2 regions of the Pseudomonas sp. NY15435 genome follow, and region 2 is predicted to be linked to the other one. Evidence: riboswitches for the same ligand, from Rfam matches in the RefSeq annotation. Region 2 holds a riboswitch; the other holds the start of a gene.
The links. Region 2 has a riboswitch for cobalamin ahead of ACNFH5_RS23835 (TonB-dependent receptor domain-containing protein). Riboswitches for the same ligand answer to the same signal wherever they lie in the genome.
Positions count from the first base shown of each region.

Region 1: linked by a shared signal. The riboswitch ahead of cobO (cob(I)yrinic acid a,c-diamide adenosyltransferase) and the one ahead of ACNFH5_RS23835 (TonB-dependent receptor domain-containing protein) in region 2 are both predicted to bind cobalamin.

Region 1 is NZ_JBLUQA010000003.1:605,843-610,865, reverse strand. Features, by position in the region: gene ACNFH5_RS10180 (ABC transporter ATP-binding protein) at 1-497, opposite strand, end outside; gene ACNFH5_RS10175 (MlaE family lipid ABC transporter permease subunit) at 494-1,639, opposite strand; cobalamin riboswitch at 1,770-1,995, shown strand; gene cobO (cob(I)yrinic acid a,c-diamide adenosyltransferase) at 2,265-2,876, shown strand; gene ACNFH5_RS10165 (cobyrinate a,c-diamide synthase) at 3,102-4,397, shown strand; gene bluB (5,6-dimethylbenzimidazole synthase) at 4,394-5,023, shown strand, end outside.
Region 2 is NZ_JBLUQA010000011.1:165,797-170,819, reverse strand. Features, by position in the region: gene ACNFH5_RS23840 (HAD family hydrolase) at 1-361, shown strand, start outside; gene ACNFH5_RS23835 (TonB-dependent receptor domain-containing protein) at 629-2,485, opposite strand; cobalamin riboswitch at 2,574-2,767, opposite strand; gene dxs (1-deoxy-D-xylulose-5-phosphate synthase) at 2,805-4,715, opposite strand; gene ACNFH5_RS23825 (Ldh family oxidoreductase) at 4,962-5,023, shown strand, end outside.

The DNA of each region.
Region 1 (5,023 bases), on a different contig from region 2:
AGGAACAGGATGTCCGGGTCCAGCGCCAGGGCGCGGGCCAGGGCGGCGCGCTTGACCATGCCGCCAGACAGTTCCGAGGGATATTTGGCCCCCGCGTCCGGCGGCAGGCCGGCGAGGGAGATTTTAACCTTGGCGATGAACTCGGCATCGCTGCGCGACAGCCTGGCGTGTTCAATCAGCGGCAGGCAGATGTTCTCGCTCACCGTCAGCGAGGAGAACAGCGCGCCATTCTGGAACAGTACGCCGAAGCGTCTTTCCAGTTTCGAGCGCTCCAGCGGCGGCAGTGCCGGCAGGTTCTGCCCGAAGACATGCACGCTGCCTTCGCTGGGCTGGCGCAGGCCGATGATGCTGCGCAGCAGCACCGATTTGCCGGTGCCCGAGCCGCCGACCACGCCGAGGATTTCGCCCTTCATCACGTCGAGGTCCAGGTGCTCGTGCACCGCGTGGGTGCCGAAGCGGTTGGCCAGGTCGCGGACGACGATGATCGGTTCGCTCACCAGCCCATCTCCATGAAGAACAGCGCGAACATCGCATCCAGCAGGATCACCACGAAGATCGACTGGACCACGCTGGAGGTCGTGTGTTCGCCCACCGACTGCGCGCTGCCGCTGACTCGGAAGCCTTCCAGGCAGCCGATCACAGCGATGATGAAGGCGAACACCGGGGCTTTGACGATGCCCACCAGGAAGTGCTGCACGGCGATATCGTTCTGCAGCATGTAGAGGAACATGCGTGGTGAGATGTCCAGGCTCAGGGCGCAGACCACGCCGCCGCCAAAGATGCCGGAGATCATCGCCAGGAAGGTCAGCATCGGCAGGGTCAGCAGCAGCGCCAGCACCCGTGGCAGCACCAGCAGCTCCACCGGGTCGAGGCCCAGGGCCTGGATGGCGTCGATCTCCTGGTTGGCCTTCATCGAGCCGATCTGTGCGGTGAAGGCGCTGGCGGTGCGACCGGCGAGCAGGATCGCGGTGAGCAGCACGCCGAATTCGCGCAGGAAGGAGAAGCCCACCAGGTCGACCGTGTAGATCTGCGCGCCGAACTTCTGCAGCACGGTGGCGCCGAGGAAGGCCACCACCGCGCCGACCATGAAGGTCAGCAGGGCGACGATGGGCACGGCGTCCAGCCCGGTCTCCTCCATGTGCGCGGCCAGCGAGGTCATGCGCCAGCGGCGTGGGCGCAGCAGGTTGCGCACCAGCGTCTGCAGGGTCAGACCGATGAAGCCGAGCAGGCCGATCAGGTGGTCCTTGAAGGTGACCGAGGCGATGCCGATGCGCTCCAGTACATCGACCAGCGCGTTGCCCGGAGGGGGCGCCTTTTCGTCGAGGCGGCACTGGGTGATCGCGCTGCCCACGGTGCGCAGCAGCGCCTGGCGTTCGGCGGGCAGATTGCGGGCGATCTGCTCCAGCTGGCTCATGCGGGCGCCGCCGATGATCTCGGCGAGCAGGGCGGCACCGGCGGTATCCAGCGCGCCGAGGCCGGCGAAATCCAGCTGGGCGGGCGATTCGGCGCTGCGCTGGGCGGCCACCTGGGCTTCCAGCGTAGAGAAATGCGCGAGCGTCCAGTCGCCGCTGACGTGCATCAGCGGTGGGCTGGCGGTGGTGTCGAGCTGAAGCTGGCCGGGCTGGGCAGTCGTCATCATGACTCGCATTCTAGCGAAGTTACGCGTCGCGACCACTTGACTTGTGTGACGCTTTGTAGAGCCTTTGCGGCGGATACGGCGGGCCTCGGCGACATCCTGTTCAATTGACGCCCCAGCTCGCCAGCCACTAAGCTGCGCGCCTGCTTCAGGTGCTCTCGGCGCGAGCCGCGAGTGAAACAGGGAAGCCGGTGAAGTCGATGCGCAATCGACCATTCCGGCGCTGCCCCCGCAACGGTAAGCGAGCTTCGAACCGCAAACAGCCACTGTGCCGCCGGCATGGGAAGGCGCGGTTCCTTCGGAAACCCAGACGTTTCCACTCGCAAGCCCGGAGACCGGCCTGCTGCATCGCATGGCATCGCGGGAGGCGCTGCCGACGTCGGCGCCATGCGCCGCGCGTTGCCGTCCTCCGTCTGCCCCGACTGGTTAGTGCCGCGCGGGTGAGAGCGGCGGAGAATCCTTCAGGTGAAACCCCTATTCCCCAGGTCGACAGCCTTCGTGCTGGCCGGCCTCTGCCGCATGGCGCCCGCGCGCGCCAGCGGCGAATCCCTGCCCATTCCATCCCTGGTTGGCTGCCACCTGGCCGGCAACCTCACGCCCGTGCAAATCCTTTCAGGAGCAACCTGCCATGACTGAATCCGTAGAAAAGGACGAGCGCCATCGCTCGCGCATGCAGCGCAAGAAGGCGGTGATCGACGAGAAGATCGCCCAGGCCCAGGGCGAACGCGGCGTATTCCTGGTCAACAGCGGCAACGGCAAGGGCAAGAGCAGCTCGGCATTCGGCATGGTCGCTCGCGCGCTCGGTCACGGTATGAAGGTGGGCGTCGTGCAGTTCATCAAGGGGGCTGCGACCACCGGCGAAGAGGCATTCTTCCGTCGTTTCCCCGAGGAAGTCAGCTTCCATGTGATGGGCGAAGGCTTCACCTGGGAAACCCAGGACCGCCAGCGCGACATCGCCAAGGCACAGGCCGCCTGGAACGTGGCGCGGCAACTGCTGAACGACCCGCAGGTCGGCCTGGTGGTGCTGGACGAAGTGAACATTGCCCTCAAGCACGGCTACCTGGAACTGGACGCCGTGCTGGCCGACATCGCCGCGCGTCCGCCGATGCAGCATGTGGTCGCCACTGGGCGCGGCGTGCAGCCGGAGATGGTCGAGGCCGCCGATACCGTGACCGAAATGGGCCTGGTGAAACATGCCTTCAAGGCAGGGATCAAGGCGCAGAAAGGGGTGGAGTTCTGATGGTCTGGGGCTTCCCTCACCCTAATCCTCTCCCGGGGGGAGAGGGGACCGTTCGGTGTTTGAAGAAACGTTGGCGCTCGCCGGCAGGCTCTGCTGCCTCGGCTGACCGCAGCGCGGTTGTTGATCGACGAAAAGCCATCCCACAGGACACACCCAACTGCTCCCTCTTCCTCTGGGAGAGGGCTGGGGTAAGGGGCTCTCTGCCCGTGCCGGGGAGTGCGACTGATGCGTGATGCGCGCCAATGCCCCGCTCTGCTGATCGCCGCGCCCGCTTCTGGCCAAGGCAAGACCACCGTGACCGCCGCCCTGGCGCGCCTGCACACGCGCCTCGGGCGCAAGGTTCGGGTGTTCAAGTGCGGCCCGGATTTCCTCGACCCGATGATCCTCGCCCGTGCCAGTGACGCACCGGTCTACCAGCTGGACCTGTGGATGGTCGGCGAGGGCGAAAGCCGCCGCCTGCTCTGGGAAGCGGCCGGCGAGGCTGACCTGATCCTCATCGAGGGCGTGATGGGCCTGTTCGACGGCTCGCCCTCGGCCGCTGATCTCGCACGGCGATTCAACGTGCCGGTGATGGCGGTGATCAATGGCCAGTCCATGGCCCAGACCTTCGGCGCCATGGCCGTCGGCATGGCTACTTATCAGAGCGACTTGCCGTTCTCCGGCGTGCTCGCCAACCGCATCGGCAGCCAGCGCCACCGTGACCTGGTGCGTGACAGCCTGCCGGAGTGGATTCGCTGGTATGGCGCGTTGCCGCGCGATACCGAAGTGGAGCTGCCCAGCCGACACCTCGGCCTGGTGCAGGCTGGCGAGCTGGCTGACCTCGATGCCCGCCTGGACGCCGCCGCCGATGCACTGGCGGCCAGCGCCAGTACCGAGCTGCCGCTGCCGGTGAGCTTTGCTGCGCCGGAACCGCGCAGCGAGTCTTCCCGCCTCGACGGCGTGCGCATCGGCGTGGCGCGGGACAATGCCTTCGCCTTTCTTTATCAGGCCAACCTCGACCTGCTGCGCGAGCTGGGCGCCGAGCTGGTGTTCTTCTCGCCGTTGCGTGACGGAGCGCTGCCGGAAGTGGACAGCCTCTACCTGCCCGGCGGCTACCCGGAACTGCACCTGCAGGCGCTGGCGGAGAACCGCGCCATGGCCCTGGCAATCCACGCGCACCACGAGATGGGCAAGCCGATCCTCGCCGAGTGCGGCGGCATGCTCTATCTGCTCGATGCGCTGACCGACGCAGCCGGCGAGCGCGCAGAACTGCTCGGCCTGCTGCCGGGTGAAGCGCGCATGCAGAAGCGCCTCGCCGCGCTGGCGCTGCAGGCCGTGACGCTGCCAGAAGGCATTCTGCGCGGGCACACCTTCCATCATTCGTTGCTGGACAGCAGCGCGGAGCCGCTGGCCCGTGGCGTCTGCCCCAACGACAAGCCGGTGGCCGAAGCGGTGTTCCGCCGTGGCCGGCTCACCGCGTCCTATATCCACTTCTACCTGCCGTCCGATCCGGACGCCGCGGCCGCACTCTTCAGACCATGACCGAGCATGCCTACAGCCCAGAAGAGCGCGCCGCGCTCTACCGCGCCATTGCCGAGCGCCGCGACATGCGCCACTTCAGCGGTGGAGAGGTGTCGCCTGAGTTGCTCGCGCGCCTGCTGGAAGCGGCGCACCAGGCACCCAGCGTCGGGTTGATGCAGCCGTGGCGCTTCGTCCGCGTGACCGCGCGGGAGCTGCGCCAGTCGATCCATGCTCTGGTGGAGGAGGAACGCGTGCGTACCGCCGAGGCGCTGGGCGAGCGTTCCGACGAGTTCATGCGGCTGAAGGTCGAGGGCGTGCTCGACTGCGCCGAAGTGCTGGTGGCCGCCTTGATGGATGGCCGCGAGGCGCATGTGTTCGGCCGTCGTACCTTGCCGAACATGGACCTCGCCTCGCTGTCCTGCGCGATCCAGAACCTCTGGCTCGCCTCCCGCGCCGAAGGCCTCGGCATGGGCTGGGTATCCCTGTTCGATCCTGCCGCGCTGGGCGAGCTGCTGGGCTTGCCGGCAGGAGCCGAGGCCGTGGCGGTGATCTGCCTTGGCCCGGTCAGCGAGTTCTATCCCGCGCCGATGCTGGCGCTCGAAGGCTGGCGTCAACCGCGCGCGCTCAGCGAGCTGCTGTACGAGAAC
Region 2 (5,023 bases):
TGCGCTGCATGGCGCGGGATACCGACTGGGCATTCTGACGCGCAACGCCCATGAGCTGGCGCTGATCACGCTGGCTGCGATTGGCATTGGTGATTGCTTCCTGACCGAGGATGTTCTCGGCCGCGGCGAGGCCGATCCCAAGCCCAGCCCGGACGGCCTGCTGCGCTTCGCCGCGCGCTGGGACGTGGCGCCGCAGAAGATGCTGATGGTTGGCGATTACCGCTTCGACCTCGACTGTGCCCGTGCCGCCGGGGCGCACAGTGCTTTGGTCAACCTTGCAGAGAATCCCTGGCCGGAGCTGACGGACTGGCATGCGCAGGACTGCGCGGAGCTGGGGCGGATGGCGGGGGTTCTGGTTTAGTCCGCTGCCCTGCGGGTTCGCGAGCAAGCTCGCTCCTACGAAGAGCAAATCGGGAAGCTCAGGGATATCCCTGCACGCCAACCCTGTAGGAGCGAGCTTGCTCGCGATCTGCCTTCCGCTCCCGGTTCCCGGCCTCCTTGCAGGCTCATCGCCCGCGCCTATAGGTCGGGTTTCGCGTAGGAGCGGACTCCGTCCGCGATCGGCATTCGAACACGCCAGAACATCGCGGAAACATCCGCTCCTACGGGGGCCGTCAGGCTGCTTCTCTTAAAGCTCCGGCGTCCAGGTCACCGCCAGCAGCGCGGTACGGCCCGGCTCGCGGTAGGGACGGGCTTCGCCCATGAAGTCCGTCGGGCTGGTCGGGCGCAGGTAGTCACCCAGGGTGTAGTCGCGGTCCAGGGCGTTATCCAGTTTCAGGTCGAAGCGGATTTCATCGCTGGCCAGCCAGCTGGTGCGCAGGTCGAGCACGCCGTAGCCGGACAGTTCGCGGGTATTGGCCGCGTCGTCATAACGCTGGCTGACGGCGCGCCAGGTGCCGCCGACGCCGAAGGCGCCGAACTGCCGGTCGAGGTCCAGGCTCAGGGTGCGGCGCGCGCGGTAAGGCAGAGTGTGGCCGCTGTCGCGGTCGCGCGGGTCGATCAGACTCAGGCCGAGCGCGGCCTGCCAGCCCAGCACCTCGCGGGCGACGCTGGCTTCGAAGCCATCGATGCGCGCCTTGTTGATGTTCTCCGGCTGGTTGCTGGTGCTGTCCCAGGCGATCAGGTCGTCGATCTCGGTGCGGTACAGCGAGGCTTCCAGGTGCGTGCCTTCGATGTCCCCGCGCCATTGCAGTTCGTAGGTTTTCGAGGTCTCGGCCTTCAAGTCCGGGTTGCTCGCGCCGGGGTAGTAGAGGTCGCTGAAGGTCGGCGCGCGGAAGCCTTCGCCGTAGCTGGCAATCCAGGTCTGGCTTTCGCCCACCGGCAGGCTGAAGGCGGCGTTCCAGCTGTTCTGGCTGCCGTAGGCCTGGTTGTTGTCGTGGCGGATGCCCAGTTCGGCGCCGAAGCTGTCGCCCTTGAAGCTGTGCTGGGCGAAGAAGGCGCGGTTGCTGCGCTGGTCCTCGGCAAAGGCGGTGGTGCCATCGACCCTGTCTTCGTACCAGTCGGCGCCCAGGGCCAACTGGTTGGCTTCGTCCAGTTGCAGGCGGTTGGTCCAGCTCGCCGAGTGGCGGGTGGTTTCCAGCGTGCCGTTGTTCCAGCTGTCGGCGGCGCCCACGGCCTTGTTGCGGTCGTAGCTGCGGCCCAGCTCCAGGCGGCTGTTCCACATCTTGGTGATCTGGCCGTCGAGGTAGGTGCTGTAGCTGCTGACGCGGAATTCGTCCTGCGGCGTACCGGGCTCGAAGTTGTAGGCGTCGTCGTATTCGTTCTTGCCGCGCTGGTCATTGAGGTTCAGCCCGGCCTTCCAGTCATCGCTGAAGCGATGGTCCAGGTTCAGGTGCACGGCCTTGTTGCGCTGGGCGTCGTGGTCGTTGTCGGCGCCGACGTTGTCGCTGGTGCGGTCCCAGCCCTGGCTCTCGTCGAGGCTGCCACCGAGGTTGTAGCGGGTCTGCTCGTTGCCGCCGGAGAGGCTCAGGCTGCGCTCGAAGGTGCCGTGGCTGCCGGCGGCCAGGCGCACTTCCGGGTGCAGGCCGGCTTCGCCGCGGCGGGTGAAGATCTGGATGACCCCGCCGATGGCGTCGGCGCCATACAGCGCCGAGCGCGGGCCGCGGGTCACTTCGACGCGCTCGATGCTGTCGATGCTCAGGTAGTCCAGGCGGGCGATGCCGCTGCTGGCCGAGGCGACGCGCTGGCCGTCCACCAGTACCAGGGTCTGCGCAGTGCTGGTACCGCGCACGGAGTAGGACACCACGCCGCCGGAGCTGCCCATCTGCACGCCGGGCACGCGGGCGAGCAGGGCGGGGACGCTGCGCACCTGCAGGCGTTCGATGTCGGCGCGGGTGAACACGCTGTTGGCCGAGGTGGCTTCGGCGCGCGGCTGGGCCTGGCGGGCGGAGGTGATCACCTGGTCGGAGAGCGTGTAGATGTCGCCAGCGGCGAAGGCCATGCCGGGCAGCAGGCTGGTGGCCAGGGCGAGTCGGGTCAGTTTCATGGAACGTCCTCAAAAGCGGTCGGATGACTTTCGAGGAGGGCGTGGCAAGGGCGGCAGGCCGCACTTGACGGTGCGGCCCTCCGCAACACCTGTCGGGGCGTGTCGAGGGCGGTCTCCGGGCTGCCGACGTCACATCGCCGCCTTCCCACAAGAGCAGTGGCCATGGCGATGCTGCGCTCCCTTGGGGCGCGTCGGTTACCGTTGCGGGGGCAGCGCAGGTCTTTCACCTGCTTCCCGTTACCTCGAACGAAAACGGGCGCACCTTAGTCGGTGCGCCCGTCACTGGCAATACTCCCGGGGAGGGATGCGCCGATCGGTCTCAGCGGTTGCCGAGGGCCTCCAGGCGTGCCTTCACCGAGGCTTCGATGCCGGCGGCGTCCAGCCCGCACTCCGCGAGCATCTGTGCCGGTTTGGCGTGCTCGACGTAGTAGTCCGGCAGGCCCAGGTGCAGGATCGGCTGCTGGAGGTTCTCGCGGGCGAGGAATTCGCTGACGGCGGCGCCGGCGCCACCCATCACCGAGTTTTCCTCGACGGTCACCAGCAGCTCGTGGCTGGCGGCCAACTGGCGTACCAGTTCTTCGTCCAGCGGCTTGACGAAGCGCATGTCGGCGACGGTTGCGTCGAACTGCTCGGCCACTTTCAGCGCTTCGGCCAGTTGCACGCCGAACACCAGGAAGGCGACCTTGCCAGCCTTGCCTTCACGGCGCACCACGCCCTTGCCGATTTCCACCGGGGCCAGTTCGGCTTCGATGCTGGCGTTCGGGCCGGTACCGCGCGGGTAGCGCACCGCCGCCGGGCCTTCGAAGTGATGGCCGGTGGTGAGCAGCTTGCGCAGTTCGTTCTCGTCGCTGGGGGTCATCACCAGCATGCCGGGGATGCAGCGCAGGTAGGAGAGGTCGAAGCTGCCGGCGTGGGTCGGGCCGTCTTCGCCGACCAGACCGGCGCGGTCGATGGCGAACAGCACATCGAGGTTCTGCACCGCGACGTCGTGGATCAGTTGGTCGTAGCCGCGCTGCAGGAAGGTGGAGTAGATCGCCACCACCGGTTTGGCGCCATCGCAGGCCATGCCGGCCGCCAGGGTCACGGCGTGCTGCTCGGCGATGGCGACGTCGAAGTAGCGGTCCGGGAACCTGTCGGCGAAGGCGACCAGGTCGGAGCCTTCCTTCATTGCCGGGGTGATGCCGACCAGGCGCGGGTCCTGGGCCGCCATGTCGCACAGCCACTGGCCGAATACGCTGGAGTACTTCGGCCCGCCGGTCTTCTTCGGCACGGCGTGGGCGGGGGCGCCTTCGGGTTCGAGCTTGGTGATGGCGTGGTAGCCGATCGGGTCGATCTCGGCCGGGCCGAAGCCCTTGCCCTTCTTGGTCACCACGTGGAGGAACTGCGGGCCCTTGAGGTCACGCATGTTGCGCAGGGTGGCGATCAGGGTGGGCAGGTCGTGGCCGTCGATGGGGCCGATGTAGTTCCAGCCCAGCTCCTCGAACAGGGTGCCGGGGACCAGCATGCCCTTGGCGTATTCCTCGGTGCGGCGGGCGATCTCCCAGGCGCCGGGCAGGCGCGAGAGCACCTTCTTGCTGCCTTCTCGCATGCTGCTGTAGGTGCGGCTGGAGAGGATCTTGGCCAGGTAGTTGGACAGGCCGCCGACGTTGTTGGAGATCGACATGTCGTTGTCGTTGAGGATCACCAGCATGTCGGCCTTTACTTCCGACGCGTGGTTGAGCGCCTCGAAGGCCATGCCGGCGGTCAGCGCGCCGTCACCGATCACCGCCACCGACTTGCGACTGGAGCCCTGCATGCGCGCGGCGATGGCCATGCCGAGAGCCGCGCTGATGGAGGTACTGGAATGACCGACGCCAAAGGTGTCGTACTCGCTCTCCGAGCGGCGCGGGAAGGCGGCCAGGCCGTCCTTCTGGCGCAGGCTGCCCATGCGTTCGCGGCGGCCGGTGAGGATCTTGTGCGGGTAGGCCTGGTGGCCGACGTCCCACACCAGACGGTCGTCCGGGGTGTCGAAGACGTAGTGCAGGGCCACCGTCAGTTCGATGACGCCCAGGCCTGCGCCGAAGTGGCCGCCGGTCTGGCCGACGCTGTACAGCAGGTACTGGCGCAGTTCGTCAGCGAGGGTCAGCAGCTCCGTCTCGCCCAGCCGACGCAGCTCGACCGGCGTGCTGGCGCGGTCGAGCAGGGGCGTGGCAGGGCGCGCGCGGGGAATCTCGTGAAACGTCGTGGGCATCAGGCTGATCGTTATGAGAAGGCAAAGATGCGGAAGTTTACCCGAAGCTCAGGATTGGCCCAAGCAACGTGGGGCCAATCCTTCGGACGACCGGATAGTCGGAAATGGTGCGACAGGCTGTGCCGAAATCGTCGTCGCTGCCGACGATTGCACGCAAGCGGGCCTTGGCGCGAGCATCCACTGTAGACACGATCACCGACCGGCGGCGGATTGCCGCAGTCTTTTGTAGCAACCGAGGAGGATGGCGTGACCCGACTGAGCCTGGAAGAACTGCGCGAACTGTCCGAAGCGATCCTGCATCGCCACGG